Regions from separate parts of the Corynebacterium camporealensis genome, predicted to be linked through region 2. Evidence: predicted binding sites of a transcription regulator. Region 2 holds the regulator's gene; the other holds the start of a gene.
The links. The regulator LexA, encoded in region 2, represses DNA repair genes until DNA is damaged. The targets are predictions, from matches to a motif close to CGAACANNTGTTCG.

Region 1 (9,531 bases), 630 kb from region 2:
GTCGGGTTCTACTGTGCGTTCCTCGGTGCGTTCTTCAGTCTTAGTGACGGTGGCGGTCTCTTCCGTGGTTTCGTCCTCGGTTTCTTCGGTGCTGGTTTCTTCGGTGAACTCCTCGGTCGTTTCAGGCTCGGAAGAGCTAGTCGTTTCCTCGGAGAAGACCGCGCTGGTTCCTTCCGCGTCGATGCGCTCGGCATCCGAGCCGGAGAAGAACACGGAGAAGGCGAATGCCACAGCGGCGATGACCGCGATAGCGCTAATTGCCAGAAGGGTACCCGTCTTGAAATTCACGGTAGATACCTTAACCGTTTAGTTTCTAGGCGCAATTATTTGGTGCAGGAACGTCGTTGAAGCGTTCAATCAGGTAGTCCAGGCCGTGCGGGACAGAACCCAGCAATGGGAACGCGTGGTTGATGCCCGGTCCGGGAACGAAGCGGGTGGGGTTGGCGGCCTCAAAGTAGACCTCGCCGCCCAGGGCGCAGTAGTCGCCAGCCATGGTGCGGGCCTGATCGAAGGGGATGATGTCATCGTCAGGTGCGTTGGCGACCAGCATCGGGGCGTTCAGCGGACGGCTGCCGAGCTTCTGCTCTTCCAGGACTTCACGAATCACCGGGTCGCGCTGCACCATCTTCGATAGGCTCGCCCCATCTTTGGTCAGCCAGCGGGTCTGCACGAAAGCCCAGGTAGCCATCGAATCAGGAATGCAGGCGCCAGATGCGGAACGCAAGAATTGGATGCCCCAAGGGTTTAGGTTGCTCAGAACTCGCTCGCGGAACTCGGCGTTGCGGGAGGCGAAACCGTTGATGGCGTAGCCAAGCACATGGACGATGCTGGTGCCATCGACGGCAGCCATGACCTTGACCAGGTCAGCCGGGGGAGCGCCCGCGTAGGTGCCCTTGATGTTGAGCTCGGGTGCGTAGTCGTTGGCCCACTCGGCGGCAGCAGCGGCGGCCCCGCCACCTTGGGAGTAGCCGGCGAGGCCGACCGGGGCATCGGCAGGTGCGCCGGCAAGTTGGAGGCCAGCGCGGGCGGCATCAAGAACCGCATGTGCTTCTTCGATGTTGTTGACATAAGAGTGGTGGCCGGGCGTGCCCAGGCCGACGTAGTCGGTCACCACGACGCGGATTCCCAGGTCCGTGGCGGCCTTGAAGAAGGGGTATTCGTAGTTGATGTTGGTGGTCAGCTGTCCGGCGGGGCCCAGGGCGGCGTTGCCGACCTGGCCGACCGCACGCGAGGGCGCACACTGGTCGCCCTGCCCGCGGGTACCGGGCGCGAAGACGATGGTGGGACGATCACCCTCGCCGGCCCAGGCCTGGGTTGGCTCGAAGAGCGTGCCGGTCACGGTGGTGGGCGCGCCATTTTGCAGGGTGGATTCGTAGCTAAAAGTTTGGGCTTTCGCGGCGGTGGCGGAGCTCAGGTCGCCATCGGTATGCGTGGTGGGTCGGGAGCCTAAGACTGCACCAGGGTCAGCGGAGGCGGTGTTGGGGACTAATGCCACAGCACAGGCGGTTAGGGCCGCGGCCAAGGAAGAAAGTAGGCGAGAAGAGAGAGATTTTCTGAACATGCGGACATACTAATATAAAGAAATCACGCTATCTACTCTTTCGGTTAAAATTTCTTGCCATGGGACTTTATTTTCGTAAGCGCAAGAAGACCGGCAAGAACAGCTGGCTGAACTTCTCCGGTTCGGGAGCCTCCATGTCGACGAAGGTCGGGCCGGTCACCTTCAACTCCCGCGGCGGCATGTGGGTCAACCTGCCAGGTGGGCTCAACTTCCGCGGGCGCTGGAGGAAATAGGGGAAACCCAGCTACACAGGCAGGTGAAACAGCCCTTCGTCGTTCTGGTCGGCGAGGCCATCGTTAAGTAGGGAGGCCAGCGCACGGGATCGCTGCGCCCCGTCGGGCCAGACGATGTCAATCTGAGACTGGGGGACCGGCGCGTCGGCCTTGCGCAGGACGTCCATGATGAGCCCGCGCACCTGCCGGTCAGTACCGGCGAACTTCTGGACGCGCTTCTTCGCCTTCGCCTGTTCTTCCGCGCTGGGTTCGGGGCAGCCGGCGCGCTGCCAAGCACAGTCCTCTAACAGGGGGCAGGCAGCACAACTGGGGTTCTTGGCAGTACACACCAGGGCGCCGAGCTCCATCAGGGCGGCAGAAAACCTGGGGCCGTCCTCCTCAGGTAATAGCTCTTCTACCAGGGCTAACTCTCGCTTCGAAGGCTGGGGCGCAAGGAAGTTACCATCGACAGCCCGCGCATACACCCGGCGCACGTTGGTATCGACGACCGGCACGTTCTCGCCATAGTGAAAGCACGCCACGGCACGCGCGGTGTAATCGCCGATGCCAGGCAAAGCTAAAAGCTTGTCGATGTCCCGGGGCACGGGGGCATCGTTAAGCTTGCGCGCGCATTCCCACAGCCGCAGCGCCCGGCGGGGATAGCCCAGCTTGCCCCAGGCGCGCAGGACTTCATCGCGGGTGGCCTGCGCAAAGTCCGCCGGGGTGGGCCAGCGCCGCATCCATTGCTCCCACACCGGGGCGACGCGGGCGACGGGGGTCTGCTGGCTCATCACCTCGCTGAGCAGGACACCCCACGCGCTGGTGCCGGGGCGACGCCAGGGCAGCGGCCTTTCGTGCTCGTCGAACCAATCGACTACTTTCTGCGTATCCATGCAAGGGACAAGTCTAAACTAAGGTTATGCCTTTACGTAATGTTCCCCACGAGCCACAGCCCGTCTGGGATGCCTTGAAGGAAGGTAACCAGCGGCTTATCGATGGCAACGTCATCCCCGTTCACGAAAACTTCTACCGCGAGGGCCTCACCGCGGGGCAGGACCCACGCGTGATTGTGCTGGCCTGCTCGGATTCCCGCGCGCCGATTGAGCACCTGTTCAACATTGGTTTCGGTGATGCCTTCGTCATTCGCACGGCCGGTCACATCCTGGACAGCGCGGTGCTGGCCTCGTTGGATTATGCGCTAGAAAGCTTGAATGCCAACGTGCTGCTCGTGCTGGGGCATCAGAACTGTGGTGCTGTCGCTGCGGCGGCGTCCTTCCTCGACGGGGAGGCAGACTTGCCGACGAGCCTCCAGCGCCCCATCATCGAGCGCGTCGCCGTGTCTGCCTGGGTCGCCCAGCGCAAGGGCAAGACCGATCATGCCGACTATGAGCGCCAGAACACCTTGGATACTGTTTCTCAAATTGTCGCTAAGGTTCCGGAGGTCCAACGCCAGCTGGACTCGGGCAATCTGGGCGTCGTGGGTGCCCGCTACCTGCTCGATAGCTCGAGTGTGGAGACCCTCGTCCTGCACGGAGTGGAATAACCCCTGGACACGCGGGCCGGGGATAGCCGGGTCGGGCTGTGGATCACCCTAAAATTGGAGGGGTGAGTAACCAGAAGCCTTTGCCCCGGGAGATTTACCAGCGGCGCCGCGTGGCCGCCCTGGTTGTTGTGCTCGTTGTCGTCTTTGGCTTCATTGCGATAGCGATCGCCCTCTTCGGTGGCGACGACACCAACGAGGCCGCCGAGTCCTCCACCCAGGAGGTCACCACGGAGGAGACCACCCCGGAAACTTCTGAGGCAGAGTCTTCTGAATCTGAGGTTCCAGAGTCTGAATCTGAAGAGTCTGAGTCGGAGGAAGAGTCTGCGTCCGAGTCGGAGGAGCCCTCCGTCGAGGCCGGCGCGAAGGATACTTGCGAGCTTTCCGACCTCAACATCGTCGCCTCCACCCCAGAGTCCACCGTGAGTGATGGCGACCTGCCGACCTTTTACATGACCGTCGAGAACCCCACCGCGGCCGACTGCGTCATCGACTTGGATGAGGACACCCTCCGCTTTGAGGTCTACAACATGCGCACCAACGAGCGCATCTGGTCCGACGTTGATTGCTACGCCCCGGTCGAGACCGGCGAGCTCACCGTCGAGCCTGGCGAGGACCGCATCTTCGAAGCCGAGTGGTCCCGCCTCCGCTCCGCCGAGGGCGAGTGCACCAACCGCGAGCCAGCCGGCAATGGGGCCTACTACCTGCACGCGGTCATCGGCGATAACCCCTCCGAGCCGACACCCTTCAACCTGGCTTAGTCCAGCTTTTAGTCCAACAGCGCGATAGCCTCACTCAGCGTGCCCACTTGGCGCACCTTCAGGCCGTTGGCCTCCACCTCGCCGGCAGGGACGATGGCAGATTTGTAGCCTAAGCGGGCGGCTTCCATCAGGCGCCTATCCAGGTTCGGCACCCGGCGCAGCTCGCCTGCCAGGCCGACCTCACCAATAACGACCGTCCGCGGCGGGAGCGGCTTTTCGTGCAGCGAGGACCAGGTCGCCAGCGCCACCGCCAGGTCCGTGGCGGTCTCGGTGATCTTCATGCCACCGACAGTCGCGACGTAGGCATCCTTATCGTTTGTCCGCTGTCCGGCGCGGGCTTGCAGGACGGCCAACACCATCGGCACGCGGTTATTATCCAACCCGGTCACCACGCGCCGCGGGTTCTTCGCCACCGGATCGACCGTCAAAGCTTGGACCTCCGCCAAAATCGGGCGGACGCCATCCATCGCGACCGTCACCGCGGAACCATCCGGCGTGCTTCCCCTATGCGACAGGAAAAGCCCCGAGGGGTCGGCAACCTCCCGGATGCCACCGGCGGTCTGTTCGAAGCAGCCCACCTCATCGGTCGCACCGAAGCGATTCTTGATGCCGCGTAGCATGCGCAAACTCGATTGGCGGTCGCCCTCAAAATTCAGCACCACGTCCACCAGGTGCTCCAGCACGCGCGGGCCAGCAACGTTGCCATCCTTCGTCACGTGGCCCACCAGCATCACGGGAATTCCGGTGGTCTTCGCCAGCGTCGTCAAAGCCGCCGTCACTGCGCGCGACTGCGCCACGCCACCCGCAACGCCTTCCACTCCGGCGGCATGCATCGTTTGCACCGAGTCCACGATGATCAGGCTTGGCTTCAGCTGGTCAACATGCCCGAAGACCACATCCAGGTTCGACTCCGCCGCCAGGTACAGAGTGTCATGCAACGCCCCAGTCCTCTCGGCACGCGCGCGGACCTGCCCGGCGGACTCCTCGGCGGTCACATACAGAGCCTTCCTATCTAGCGATGCCCACCGCGAGGCAACCTCCAGCAGCAGCGTCGACTTACCGACGCCCGGCTCGCCAGCCATCAGCACCACCGAACCCGGCACGATGCCCTTGCCCAGCACCCGGTCGAGCTCCCCAATGCCGGTATTCAGCGTCTTAGTTGCCGATGCCCCAATCTTCGTAATCGGCGTCGCCGGACTTGTCGGGGTGAGTCCCTTGGTCATCTGCCCAGTCGTCGCTGCGGCAGCGGCACTACCGGAGGACTTCGCCACCGGCTGGGACTCCTGGAGGGTGCCCCAGGATCCACATTCGGGGCAGCGGCCAAGCCACTTCGGGGAGACGAAGCCGCACTCGGAACAGGTATGGATGGGGCGTTGCTTTTTGGCCATGACTAAACCCTAAACCATGCCCCGGACATGCGATGCCTGAGCAAAACCGGTAACCGATTCAAAGCAGCATCACCAGCAAAACAGCACAAGCAGCCGACCCCAAGGCAGCAGAAACCCACTCTGCTTCCCTGGAAACCGGCTCAAACTTACAAGGACAATCAATCTAAGGCGCTAAGCCCACGCAACCTCTTAGGCCGCCGCAGCTTCTTCCTGGCAACTGCACTCTCGTCGCCGCTTTTTCAATCTCAATTTCGCAGCGGGACTGTGCTGGGCCTTCGGCGAGTCATTGAACTCTATGTCCTGACCAGGAGCTTTGAACCCAACTCTGCCGGTTCTGGGGTCTCTTTCCGCATGTCCCATGTTGTTTCGGAAGTCGCGATAATCGTTGTTATCCGTGTGGTGTCTCCTACACAGCAACGTCAGATTCCGCAGGTCCGTCGGTCCACCGAAAGCCCACGCTTGCAGGTGGTGGACATCGCAGCGGTGCCAGGCGGCATCGCAACCCGGATGGGTGCACACCGACTCTGAAGCCAGCAACGCAATCTTCTGCATGAGGCTCGCTCCGCGCTTGGTCTTACCCAACAACAGCGGTTGGAAGGACTCCGGGTCGAGGCAGCAGAAGTAATCGTTATCCGCGATACCCAGGCGCAGGATGTCCATCGGCGAGAGCAGCTGACCAGTCGAGGTCAGGAAGCGAGACTCGGCGGTCATATCCTCCAAGTCATCGAGAGTCGCCGTAATCAGGATGGAACCCAGACCCGCACCGGACTCTTCCTTCTGGCCCAAATACTGGTGCAGGATGTGCGCCAACTGGTCAGCCATGCGCTGGTCCATCGTACGCTTATCGTCCTCCGGTGCGAGCTCCGGACCACCCGGGCGTGCAGCAGGGGAGAAGGCCTGCTCCAGCAGGGCAGCAGTAGCTGCGTCGATGTAGCCGGAGATGTGCACGCCGCCATCGGTATCCGGACGGGAAGCCTTGAACTTACGACGACGCGTCGCAGCGTGCGGGTCATGATTGCGGGCCTTCGCATTCACGCGACGAACGCGCTCGCGCAGCCAAGAGCGAAGACGATCCGGGTTCATAAACTTCGCCCGCTCCAGCGCCTCAGAGTAAAGTTCACTGCGGGTCGGATCGGTGTCCTTATTCAGGTCCTCCAACTCGCGACGAATGATGGCGTGGATGAGCTCGTTCTGGCGCTCCTTCGCCATCTTGCGGCGCAGCTCTTCCTGCTTTTCTGCTTCCTTGCGTGCGCGCTCGGCCTTCTCGCGCTTTTCTGCGGCAGCCTTAGCTTCCTCTTCACTCAAAGTTTCATCAGCAGAAGCAGCATCAACCGGCTCCTCCTCAGCTGGTTTAGCTACCGGCGCAAAAAGTTGATTACCCAACTCAAGACGGTCATAGGCAGCCTTGCGTGACAAACCCAAACGCCGCACCAAGTAGTCCGCCGCACGAGAACTGTGCACAATGCGCCCTGCATCGGACTCCTGTGCCAAATACGCAAAAGAGGCATCGATAGTACTGCGATGCCCACCGGTCTTCTCCAGAGCTTCAAAGCTCTTGCGCACCTCACCAAAAGAAACAGAGGAAGGATCCTGCATGATGTCCGCCAGCTCCTCAAGACCAGAACACAACTGATCCACGAGCGCAGCAACTTGCTGAGACTTCATGAGCACCCTCCCTTCTTTCGCTTACATGTTCGACTATAAACCACCCCACGACCCTCGTCAACCCCAAAATCGAAAAAACTTTCGAACCACACTTTAAAAAGAAAAGCCCCAGCACAACCCAACCAAATAGGTTGTGCCAGAGGCTCCTAAAGAAGAATTAGTGCTCGTCCGCCGAAGGCTCTTCGGTGGTGTAGCCCTCGATGCTGTCAGCGTCGCGGTTGTACTCGCCAGCGGTCAGGTCCGGAGCGGAGATGGTAGCCGGAATCTCCAGGGTGCCGTTGGAGAACTCGAAGGTCACGTTGCGGTTGCCGGCGTAACCGAAGTCCTCGTTCTCCAGGGAGGTCTCTACGTACTGGACCTCAGCACCCTCGGTCTGCGGCAAAGCTTCAAGCGCCTCAGCGGAATCGCCCTGAATGGACTGGCCCTGCTCCATCGGCTCGGTAGCATCCATCTGTACTTCCTGGCCATCCACGCTGATGGATTCCAGGGTCACAGCGCCGGTCTCGTAGCCCTGGTTGACAGCGGTAAACTTCAACGCTGCTTCCGCGGTGTTCGTGTCGAGCAGAATGGTGACGTCGCGAACTGCAACGAGGCCATCTTCGGTTTCGGCGTTGGTGCCGTCAACTGCGATAACCTTCTCCGAGGTCTGGGTAACCTGGCCTGCCGAGCAGGAAGCCAGCGCCAGCGCGGAGAGGGCGGTTACGGACATGACGACACCGCGGCGGGCGGCGGACTTCAGGGACTGCACTTTTGGTGTCCTCCATCGATTAGAATCTCAGGGCTTATCAACGTAACAGCCTAGTCCCTTTCACTTCCGTTTACACAGTTTATGAACAATGCCACGGGTTGCAGGTGGGGTAATACGGGGGTAGTCGCCCCCGCGCCGCTGCTTGACGGCACCCCGTGATAGAATCGACTGCCTGTATATATGCTCAGCAGCACCCCGTACAGGGCATCGAAGCACAGGGCATCAACAGTTCATGAAGGCAAGTAGGGCTCCAAGGAGTGGCAATGGAATTCAAGGTCGGCGAAGTTGTTGTGTACCCGCACCACGGTGCCGCAGTCATCGAGGATATTGAACAGCGTGAGATGGGTGGCGAAACGCTGGAGTACCTCGTTCTCCACATCAACCAGTCGGATCTGGTCGTGCGCGTGCCTTCCGAAAATGCCGAGTCCGTCGGCGTCCGCGACGTCGTAGGCAAGGAAGGCCTGGAAAAGGTCTTCTCCGTCTTGCGCGAGGTCGACGTTGAAGAGGCCGGCAACTGGTCCCGCCGCTACAAGGCTAACCAGGAGCGCCTGGCTTCCGGTGACATTAATAAGGTCGCCGAGGTCGTCCGTGATCTCTGGCGCCGCGACCAGGACCGTGGCCTTTCCGCAGGTGAGAAGCGCATGCTGGCGAAGGCCCGCCAGATTCTGGTCGGCGAGCTCGCCCTGGCCAAGCCTGTCGATGAAAAGAAGGCCGACACCATGATGGAGGAAATCGACGCCACCATCGAGCGCCACCGCGCCGCAGGCCTGGTGGACGATAAGGCCGTAACCACCGACGTGGACGACGACGTTGACCTCAATGACCTCTCCTTCGACGACGAAGACTAGCCGCCCTGTTATCGCCCTGGTCGCAGCTGCCGGCCAGGGCACTCGTTTGGGTGCCAACCTGCCCAAAGCCTACGTGGAGCTGGCCGGCCAGACCCTGCTGGAGCGTTCCGTGCGCGCCCTTCATGCCTCCGGGGCCATCGACCGCATCCTGGTCCTGGTCAGCCCGGCCATGGAAGAACACGCCCGAGCAGTGCTTAACGATGCCCCCATGCCCCCCACCTTCGTCCACGGTGGCGGCGAACGTGCCGATTCCGTCTGGGCGGGCCTGCAAGCAATCCCGGAAGACGATGCCACCGTCCTCATCCACGACGCCGCCCGCGCGCTCACCCCACCGGAAATGATTGCCCGCGTCGCCCACGCAATTACCCCGGACTGCCCAGCTGCCGTACCGACCCTTCCGGTCACCGACACCATCAAGATCGTCAACGGCGACCAGATCGAAAGCACCCCGGACCGTGCAAGGTTGCAGGCGGTGCAGACGCCGCAGGCTTTTGACATCGCAAAGCTCCGCGCTGCAAACCAAGCTTATTTCAGCGCACCCCAAGGCTTTGTGGCCACCGATGATGCCAGCCTGATGGAATGGTTCGGCGAGCCCGTCCGCACCGTCAAAGGCGATACCCGGGCGTTTAAAATCACCACGCCCATCGACCTGACCTTGGCTCAAGCACTCCTGGAGGAAGCATGATTATCCCGCGCGTAGGAATCGCGACCGACGCCCACCAGATTGAAGAAGGCAAACCCTGCTGGATGGCAGGCCTCCTCTTCGAGGACGCCGCCGGCTGCGAAGGCCACTCCGACGGTGACGTCG
Region 2 (9,531 bases):
AGGCGTTGTCGGCGGTCACCAATACCGCGCCGGCAGCGCCTAAGGTGACGAGTACTTCCGGAATACCGCGGGCGACGACGAGGCGTGCGGCGGAAATAACCGGTTCATAATCGCCGGTAGCGGCGGCGTGCTCTAAGGCGAGGCCGTCGACACCGGCAAGCTGGCCAAGTTCCATGCCGTTGGGCTTAATGACATCGGGAGCAGCTCGATGCAGTTCATTGGCCACAGCGCGCATCGGACCATCGGAAGTATCGAGTGCGATGCGAACGTCGGGGACCTCCGCACGCAGGGCGGCGATGAGGTCGGAGTACCAGGATTCGGACACCCCACCTGGTAGGGAACCGGCAAGGACGACCCAGGAGGCATCGTGGGCTTTGTTGACTAAGGTGCGCTTGAGCTCATCGGCGAGCTCAGGCTTCAGTTGTGGGCCCGGGCCGTTGAGCTTGGTCGTGACACCCTCGGGGTCAGTGACGGTGGTGTTGACGCGCACGCCTTCTGACATGGGCAGGTTGTGGAAAGGAAGGCCGGATTCTTTGACGAGGTGCAAGAAGATGTCGTTGTCATTAGCCGGGAAGAGCGCCAAGGTGGGGCGTTGAGCCAAATGCACGGCTGCGGCAACGTTGACGCCTTTGCCGCCGGGCTGCTGAATCACCCGGCAGGCGCGGTGCACGTTGCCCGGCTGGACCGCTTCGCTGAGCTCGATTGTGGAATCGATGCTGGGGTTGGGAGTGAACGTCAAAATCATTGTCAGGGCGTCACCTTCGCTAAATCCGTTTCCACACAGAAACTTTGTGTTTGTTTCTGATTGTTGTCTGTTTGTGTTGGTTTGTCAATCACTTTTTGTGGTTTTCGTTGCATTTTGGACGCTTTTGTGATGATCTTGAGATAGAGATCCCTCGTTGATGAAAGAAGCGAAAACTATGAGTTCTGCTGAGGAAACCACCATCTCCGGAACCGGCGTGGTAGCCGGTATTGCGTATGCCGAAGCCGTGTGGGTCCGCCCCCGCCCGGAGCTTCCCGGAGCATCGACGCCCGTGCCCGAAGAACAGCGCGATGCAGAATTCGATCGCTTTGTCGAAGCTGCTGACCTGGTCGCATCCCGTCTGGAGCAGCGCGCCAATGGTGCCGATGGTCAGGCCGCTGAGGTCCTTGATGCGACCTCGCGTATGGCCAAGGACCGCGGTTGGCACAAGGCGGTGCGCAAGGGTGTGCGTACTGGCAAGACTGCGGAGTACGCCGTGGTTGGTGCAACTGACAAGTTTGTCACCATGTTTGAAGCTGCCGGCGGCATCATGGCAGAGCGCACCACAGACTTAAAAGATGTCCGTGACCGCGTGATTGCGCAGCTGCGCGGTGAGCCGGAACCAGGCCTGCCAGCAGTCGAGGGCGAAGCAGTATTGCTTGCCGATGACCTCGCACCCGCCGACACCGCCACCTTGGACACCGCACACATTAAGGCATTGGTGACTGAGCTCGGCGGCCCAACCAGCCACACCGCGATTATCGCGCGCCAGCTCGATATTCCGTGCATCGTGGCGATGGGCGCGAGCCTGCGTGATATTGAAGCCGGCACGGTGCTCTATGTCGACGGTGCGGTTGGCAACGTGACCATTGGTGCCGACGAGGAAACCTCCAAGCAGGCGGTTGCCGAGTACCGCGAGCGTGCCGAAAAGGTCGCCCAGTGGACTGGCCCGGCAGAAACTGCCGATGGTCACCGTGTACAGCTGCTCGCCAACGTCGCTGACGGCAATGCCGCCCGTATCGCTTCTGATTCTGTGGCTGAGGGTATTGGCCTCTACCGCACGGAGCTGTCCTTCCTCTCCGCCAGCGAAGAACCGACCGTGGAAGAACAGGCTCGCATCTATGCCAAGGTCTTCAATGCCTATCCCGAATCCAAGGTGGTCGTTCGTACCCTGGATGCAGGTTCGGACAAGCCGATTTCTTATGCCACCATGTCGGATGAAGAAAACCCGGCACTTGGTGTCCGTGGCCTGCGTGTTGCCCGCGACAACGAGGCTTTGCTGACCCGTCAGCTAGACGCGATTGCTCTGGCCGCAGAAAACCGCGACGACAATGCGCCGACGTGGGTGATGGCGCCGATGGTGGCCACCGCAGCTGAAGCGCAGTGGTTCGCGGGCCTGTGCCGGGAGCGCAACCTGGTTGCTGGAGCGATGATTGAGGTGCCTGCCGCAGCGCTCATGGCCGATACCATCATGCCGCACCTGGACTTTGTCTCCATCGGTACCAATGACCTGACCCAGTACACGATGGCCGCCGATCGTCTGTCCTCGCAGCTGGCCTATCTCACTGACCCGTGGCAGCCAGCCGTGCTGCGCCTGATTCAGCACACCTGCGTCGTGGGCCATGACAACAACGTCCCCGTGGGCGTCTGTGGTGAGGCCGCCGCCGATCCGATGCTGGCCTGCGTGCTCACCGGTCTGGGCGTGAACTCGCTGTCCGCAGCCTCGACTGCCTTGGCTGGCGTGGGCGCACAGGTCAGCGAGCTGACCTTGGAGCAGTGCCAAAAGCTTGCCGATGTCGCCCTAGCCTCCAGCGGTCCGAGCGAAGCCCGCGAAGCAGTGCGCGAGCTGATTGAAAAGTACCGTGACTAGTCATCTTCGGCGATAATGACCTCAATTTCATGCTTCCGCAGTTCCTCGACGAAAGTCTCAGGGGCTGCGGAATCTGTGATCACAACGTCAATATCGCGAATAGAGGCGAAGCTAACCAGGTAGTCATTACCCAGCTTCGACGAGTCACACAACACCACAACCTTGTGGGCATTGGTGATAAACGCCGACTTGATGGCTGCTTCCTGCGAATCCGCAGTCGACAGTCCATGGTCAATGGTCAAGGCATTGGTGCCGACGAAAGCGACATCCGCGCGCAGCAGCGCCATGGTGCGCAGCGCAGTATCACCGACGACAGCCTGGGTAATTGCACGCACCGTACCGCCGAGCAGTTGTACCTCGGGAAGTCCAGCAGTTGCCAGGGAGAGTGCTACCGGCAGCGAGTTGGTCACGATAGTGCACGGCGAGGTGTTGTGCTGCTGACTGATAAGGTCGGCCATCGCGTTAATGGTGGAACCGGCATCCAGGAAGATGCTGCCGGATTCCTGGGGCAAAAAGTCCATGGCCGCACGGGCAATGGAAGCCTTGGCACCAATGGCGGAGCGCTGACGAGCATCTAAGGTTAGCTCTGCAGTCTGGAAGGTCTGCGATGCGACCGCACCGCCGTGCACGCGGTGGACGACACCTTCGCGGTCTAGGACCGCCAAGTCACGACGAATCGTTTCAGCTGTGACTTCGAAACGCTCCGAAAGCTCGGTGACGTTAACGCGGCCTTCCACTGCGGTCAGGGAAGCAATTTGGCGGCGCCGCTCTTCGGCGTACATCGGCCCCTCCTGTAGGACGTGTGGCGGGGGTGTCGGTAACTGTTATGTCCGAACTAGTAACTCCCGGTTTATTTTGCTTTCTGGGTCTATTGTTCCAGAAACCCCGCACACAACCACTGCTTTCGGGCATGAATAAACATCAAGCAAAAAGTTTCGCAGCGGGAGTAACCCCAAAAGCCAAGGTAGACGCCAATAATCGGCGGTGGGGGTACAGGGGTAAGAAAAAGGCAGCCCACATCCGTGGAGTGCCCGATAAAGGGGGAGGATTAAAGCTTGCGGAAGACAGAGACGACCTTGCCCATGATTTCTGCTTCATCGCCCTTGATAGGCGAGTAGGCGTCATTGTGCGGCAGCAGCCACACACCGGAGGAGTCGCGGTGGAATTCCTTGACCGTAGCCTCTTCGCCATCGAGCAGTGCCGCGACGAATTCGCCTTCCTCAGCAACGGCCTGGGAGCGCACAATAACCCAGTCGCCATCGAAGATGCCCGCATCATGCATGGAGTCACCGACCACCTGCAGCATGTACAGCTCGCCACCGCCGAGGATGTCGCCCGGCATAGGGAAGTAGGTGTCGATGTTTTCTTCTGCAGTAATTGGGGAACCCGCTGCAATGCGACCAACGACCGGAATGTAAGAAGCAGCCTCAGAATCCTCCGGTGGGGTGTCCTCAGTGGTTGCCACTGGCTTGCGGGAGTTCTTTCGCGGAGCTTCCTCATTGTTGTAATTGCGCAGATCCACCGCACGTGGCTTGTTCGGGTCGCGGCGCAGGAAGCCCTTTTCTTCTAACTGCTTGAGCTGGTACGCCACCGAGGAGGTCGACTGCAGGCCTGCCGCATCACCGATCTCACGGATGCTTGGCGGGTAACCGCGCAGCATCACGGCATCCCGAATCACATCCAGAATGCGCCGTTGGCGATCGGAGAGTGAATCTTCGTTGGGCTTGCCGGTCGGTTTGACGGGTTTGCGAGCCATGGTGCCTCCTCAGGCGGGGGTCAAGTGCTTTCTTACATTTCTATCACGTTCTGGACAAATGTTCGACTATTTCGTTCTAGGACTAGACAAATTTTCGAACGCCTGTTATAACTCGAACATACCAGCTAATTCGAACAGTTTGGCGAATGACTTGGCCGGCCGTGTCAGGGAAGTTTCTTATCATCACGGCAGGCTCAGAAAGGAAATAGAAATGACTCTCGCACTTGACCCGCAAAACCGCCGCTCCGCACGTCGTTCTCCGCAGGCATCTGTCGTTCCTCCTGCAGCCGTGTGGGATATCCGTCCTGGGGCTTCTTACACCTCGCGTTACTCGCATCCTGCATCCAGTGTTCGCACACTGCGCATCGGTGAGGCCCGTTCGAATCGAACAGAGTTACCAGGTGTACAGAAATCGGCTAATCGCGTAAACCAGCGTCGTACTTCTTCGAACATAGGTAACTATCTTCTGGGTGCCGTTTTTGGTGGTGCAGTATTCTTCGGCACTGTAGCTGCCGGTTTGGGTGGCGCTAGCGAACCAGCCGACGTTCCGGCAACGGGTGCCTCCGTCGGGGCAGTGGTTTCTGCCGACGTACACTAAAGCTGACAGTTATTTCCGTCAGCTTGTGAGGTAGCCTCCGCCGTGTATTGCCCCTTTTGTCACAATGAACAATCACGCGTTATTGATTCGCGCGTAGTCGATGCAGGCACCTCGATTCGCCGCCGCCGTGAATGCGCATCGTGCAAGGGACGCTTCACCACGGTGGAAAAGGCCGTGCTTCTCGTCGTCAAACGCAACGGCCTGGCGGAACCTTTCAGCCGCGACAAACTCATTCGCGGTGTCCGCCGTGCCTGCCAGGGCCGCGATGTCTCCGATGACTCGCTGAAAAAGCTTGCCCAGCAGGTCGAAGAAACTGTTCGCCATCATGGCTCCTCGCAGGTCAATGCCAATGACATTGGCCTAGCTATTCTGGAGCCACTGCGCGACCTCGATGAGGTTGCCTACCTGCGCTTTGCTTCTGTGTATAAGTCCTTCGAAAGCGCCGACGACTTCGAATCTGAGATTCGCCTTATGCGCCGACGCGATCGCGAAGACTTTTAGCGCAGCTTATCTACTGCCTTTTGTACGCGCCGTAGGGACACTGCGTGCGCGGTGCCCAGTCGCTGTGCGAACAGTGAGACGCGTAGTTCTTCAGTCATCCAGTAGATGTCCTTGACCTGACGGGTCTTTTCTCGTCCTGATGGAAGGCCACGCAGGCGATTTTTCAGATACGCCTTTGCCTCATCGACTTCTGCCTGGCGGTCAGCGTCGCGATCCGGGTCGGTGGCCATCTCATCGAGACGGATGCTCATTGCCTGCAGGTAACGGGGGAGATGCCGCAGGTGAGCCATACCGTGCACGGTAATCGCATTGCGGGGGAGCAGGAAGTCCAGTTGTGCGTTCATATCGTCGATAGCTGGGCCTTCCCACTTGGCAAGCTCCGCCTTGAGGTTGGAGTACTCCACCAGTCCTGGTGCAATGGCCACGATTGCTTGGCGTACAGCACCGGGAACAGCGGGCTTGACCTTGTTCTTGAGTGCTTCGAACTCTTCGGGGGAACGCACCGGCCCGCCTGCTTCCATCATTTGGTCGCGGATTGCGGCAATGCGTGCGTCGTTGACCAGGCCCTGCACACCACCGTGTGGATAGGAGTCCACCGCCACGCGTTGCTGGAGTGGAAGGCCTTTGACCATCTGTTGTGCGTTGACGGAGATGTCCTTCATCAACAGCGTCAGCGTGGTGGTGATCATGGATGCTTCGGCAGCAGCCTTGGTCGGGTGAACCTTCAGTTCCACGCCTTCTTCGGTCGCCACGAGCGCCGGATAGGCGGTGACCTCGTGACCGTCGACGACCGTGGTGACTTCCTCGTCGATGGTGCCGAGGTTCTCCTTGGTCCATTCCTTGACCGCAGGTGCTTCAGACTTGCTGCCCACACGCGAGACCGAGGACTTGATGTGTCCTGCTTGGCGCTCGACAAGAGCGGCAAGGTCGCGATCGGAGTCGATGATCTTGCCCTTCTTGTTTACCGCCGCAAAGTTCATCTGCAGATGCGGCGGCAGTGCGGAAGGACGGAAGTCGCTGGCGTTGATGCCATGACCACCAAGCTCACGTAAGACATCGGCAAGCTGCTGCGCCAAAGAACCCTGGTAAGGAATAAGGCGCTCCAGCGCACGGTCGGCGAACTCCGGTGCCGGAACTACGCTGCGGCGCAGGGCCTTTGGCAGCGAGCGAATCATCTCCGTGACTAATTCCTGGCGCAGACCCGGGACGAGCCAGTCGGTGCCTTCGGGATCCAGGCCGGCAAGCAGTGGGACAGGAACGAGCATGGTGACACCATCGAGCGGGTCGCCAGGTTCGAACTTGTACTGCAGGTCGTAGTCGATGGAACCAGACAGCCAGCGGTCCGGGAAAGCTTCTTCAGTGATGTCCTGGGTGTCTTCCACCAGGTTGGAAGGATCAAAGTCGAGCAAGTCAGGTTGTTGCTTGCGCTTTTTCTTCCACCAGGAATCGAAGTGGCGTCCGGTAGTGATTTTCTCCGGCAGGCGCTGGTCGTAGAAGTCGAAGAGAACGTCTTCATCGACCACGAGACCGCGGCGACGGGCTTTGTCCTCAAACTCGCCGGCTTCTTCTAGTTTTTGAGCATTGTCGTGGAAGAAGTGGTGGTGGGTGTTCCAGTCACCTTCGATGAGTGCGTGGCGAATAAACATCTCGCGTGCCGCAACCGGATCCACACGGTGATAAGGCACTTGACGGTCCGCGACCACGGTCACGCCGTAGAGCGTGGAGCGTTGCGTCACCAGAGCGGAGGAACGCTTCCGCGACCAGATGGGGTCGGAGTAGTTGTGCTTGAGCAGGTTAGCGCCCAGCTTTTCTACCCAGGTCGGATCGATGGCAGCAACATCGCGTGCCCATAGGCGGGAGGTCTCCACGAGTTCGGCAGCCATGACGAACTCCGGGGGCTTTTTCGATAGCGAGGATCCGGGGAAGATGAGGAAACGCGTATTGCGCGCACCCTGAAATTCCTTGGAATTGCCATCGCGGGCACCGATGTTCGACAGCAAGCCATAGAGCAGGCTTAAGTGAATATCGTCTGGGCGGCGCTCGGTGGCTTCCTTATCGCGGGTGGTCCAGCCGAGTTGCTTGGCAACATCGCGCAGCTGGCGCACCAGGTCGAACCACTCGCGGATACGCATGTAGTGCAGGAACTCAGCCTTCATCAGTTTGCGGAAGGCATTACCGCTTTTCTCATTGCGGGTTTCTTGCACGTAGTCCCACAGCTTGAGCATCGACAAAAAGTCCGACGTCTTGTCCTTGAAGCGGGCGTGCTTCTGGTCGGCTTGAGCCTGGAATTCCAGGGGGCGCTCACGCACGTCCTGAATGGTCATAGCAGCCACGATGACGATGACATCGTCCAAGCAACCGGAACGGGCAGCCTCAACCAGCATGCGAGCCATGCGTGGGTCGACTGGGATGCGGGCTAAGTCTTTGCCCACCTTGGTCAGTACCGGCAGGCCGTGCTTTTCACTGCCATCCAAGGCACCCAGTTCATGCAGCAGCAACAGACCATCGCGCACAGCCTTCTGCGCAGGTGGCTGGATGAAGGGGAAGTCGGAAATATCGCCCAAGCGCAGCGAGACCATTTGCAAGATGACGCTCGCGAGGTTAGTGCGCAGGATTTCCGGGTCAGTAAATTCCGGGCGGGATTCGAAGTCCTGCTCCGAATACAGGCGGATAGCAATGCCGTCGGCGACACGACCGCAACGACCCGAGCGCTGGTTGGCGCTAGCCTGCGAAATCGGCTCAATCGGCAGGCGCTGGACCTTGGTGCGGGTGGAATAACGCGAGATACGAGCAGTACCAGTATCGATGACGTAGTGAATGCCGGGAACCGTCAGAGAGGTCTCTGCAATATTGGTCGACAACACGATGCGACGGCCGGAGTGCGGACGGAAAGCCCGGTGCTGTTCAGCATTGGAGAGGCGACCAAACAGGGGAGTGACCTCCACGCCTTTCCACTTGCGGCCTTCGATTGCTTCCATGGCATCGCGAATATCGCGCTCGCCGGGAAAGAAACACAAAATATCGCCGGAGCCTTCGGCCATGAGTTCCTCAATGGCTTCACACAGACCATCCAGCGGGTCCTGGTTGACCAGCTTGCCGCCGGCTTCAAATTCCAGTGGACGATAGCGCACCTCGACTGGGTAGGTACGGCCAGAGACCTCAATAATCGGTGCGGGCTCACCCTTGGCATCGCTGAAGTGCTTGGCAAAGCTTTCCGGGTCAATAGTCGCCGAGGTAATAATCACCTTTAAGTCCGGACGCTTAGGAAGCAAGCGCTTGAGGTAACCCAGCAGGAAGTCAATGTTGAGCGAACGCTCGTGAGCCTCATCGATGATGATGGTGTCATAGGCGTTGAGGAAACGGTCGCGCTGCATCTCCGCGAGCAAAATACCGTCGGTCATCAGCTTGACCGCCGTGGATTCAGAGACCTTGTCGTCGAAACGAATCGCATAGCCCACAGACTCGCCAATGTCTTGGCCCAGCTCGTCGGCAATGCGCTCTGCCACGGTGCGCGCTGCCAGACGACGCGGCTGCGTATGACCAATCAGACCACGACGGCCACGGCCTAATTCCAAACAAATCTTTGGGATCTGCGTGGTCTTACCGGAACCAGTTTCACCGGCGATAATAACGACCTGATTATCCCGAATTGCTTCAGCAATATCGTCCTTGCGGGCGCTAACCGGCAAAGAATCCGGGTACTCAATGTCGGGCACACGCTTATCGATGCCTTCTACCCGCGCAATTGCTTTATCAATATCTGCACTAATTGCTGCTAATGCCTTCGGCGAGCGGGCCTTTTTCAGGCGGCGTCGAAAGCTACGCTCTGCGCTTAAAGAAACGTTAGCGAGCGCGTTATAGAGCTGGGGCTTATCCTGTGTGGCAGTGCGTTTTGTGTTCATGGCTGATCGCACAGCTTACTAGCCTTGCCAACTCAGCGTTAATGCGAAAAGTACTGTTAAACTGTCTCACGCATAACTTTTATAGGGATTACTAAACACGGCGGAAAGTAGGTGCGAAGATCGTGACGAATCCTTTCGACGATTCCAATAGGGACGCCAACA

Region 1: the regulator LexA is predicted to act here: its motif matches at 7,146-7,159, upstream of UL81_RS09775 (HNH endonuclease signature motif containing protein).

What each region holds. Positions count from the first base shown of each region.
Region 1 covers NZ_CP011311.1:2,081,944-2,091,474, reverse strand. The annotation lists gene UL81_RS11540 (hypothetical protein) at 1-288, opposite strand, end outside; gene UL81_RS09800 (lipase family protein) at 314-1,561, opposite strand; gene UL81_RS11695 (DUF4236 domain-containing protein) at 1,621-1,794, shown strand; gene UL81_RS09795 (HhH-GPD family protein) at 1,806-2,666, opposite strand; gene UL81_RS09790 (carbonic anhydrase) at 2,693-3,316, shown strand; gene UL81_RS09785 (hypothetical protein) at 3,379-4,074, shown strand; gene radA (DNA repair protein RadA) at 4,083-5,462, opposite strand; gene UL81_RS09775 (HNH endonuclease signature motif containing protein) at 5,652-7,127, opposite strand; gene UL81_RS09770 (hypothetical protein) at 7,285-7,875, opposite strand; gene UL81_RS09765 (CarD family transcriptional regulator) at 8,139-8,723, shown strand; gene ispD (2-C-methyl-D-erythritol 4-phosphate cytidylyltransferase) at 8,695-9,408, shown strand; gene ispF (2-C-methyl-D-erythritol 2,4-cyclodiphosphate synthase) at 9,405-9,531, shown strand, end outside.
Region 2 covers NZ_CP011311.1:1,455,979-1,465,509, reverse strand. The annotation lists gene UL81_RS06855 (1-phosphofructokinase family hexose kinase) at 1-745, opposite strand, end outside; gene ptsP (phosphoenolpyruvate--protein phosphotransferase) at 921-2,612, shown strand; gene UL81_RS06845 (DeoR/GlpR family DNA-binding transcription regulator) at 2,609-3,394, opposite strand; gene lexA (transcriptional repressor LexA) at 3,661-4,368, opposite strand; gene UL81_RS06835 (hypothetical protein) at 4,580-4,966, shown strand; gene nrdR (transcriptional regulator NrdR) at 5,009-5,467, shown strand; gene hrpA (ATP-dependent RNA helicase HrpA) at 5,464-9,369, opposite strand; gene UL81_RS06820 (hypothetical protein) at 9,492-9,531, shown strand, end outside.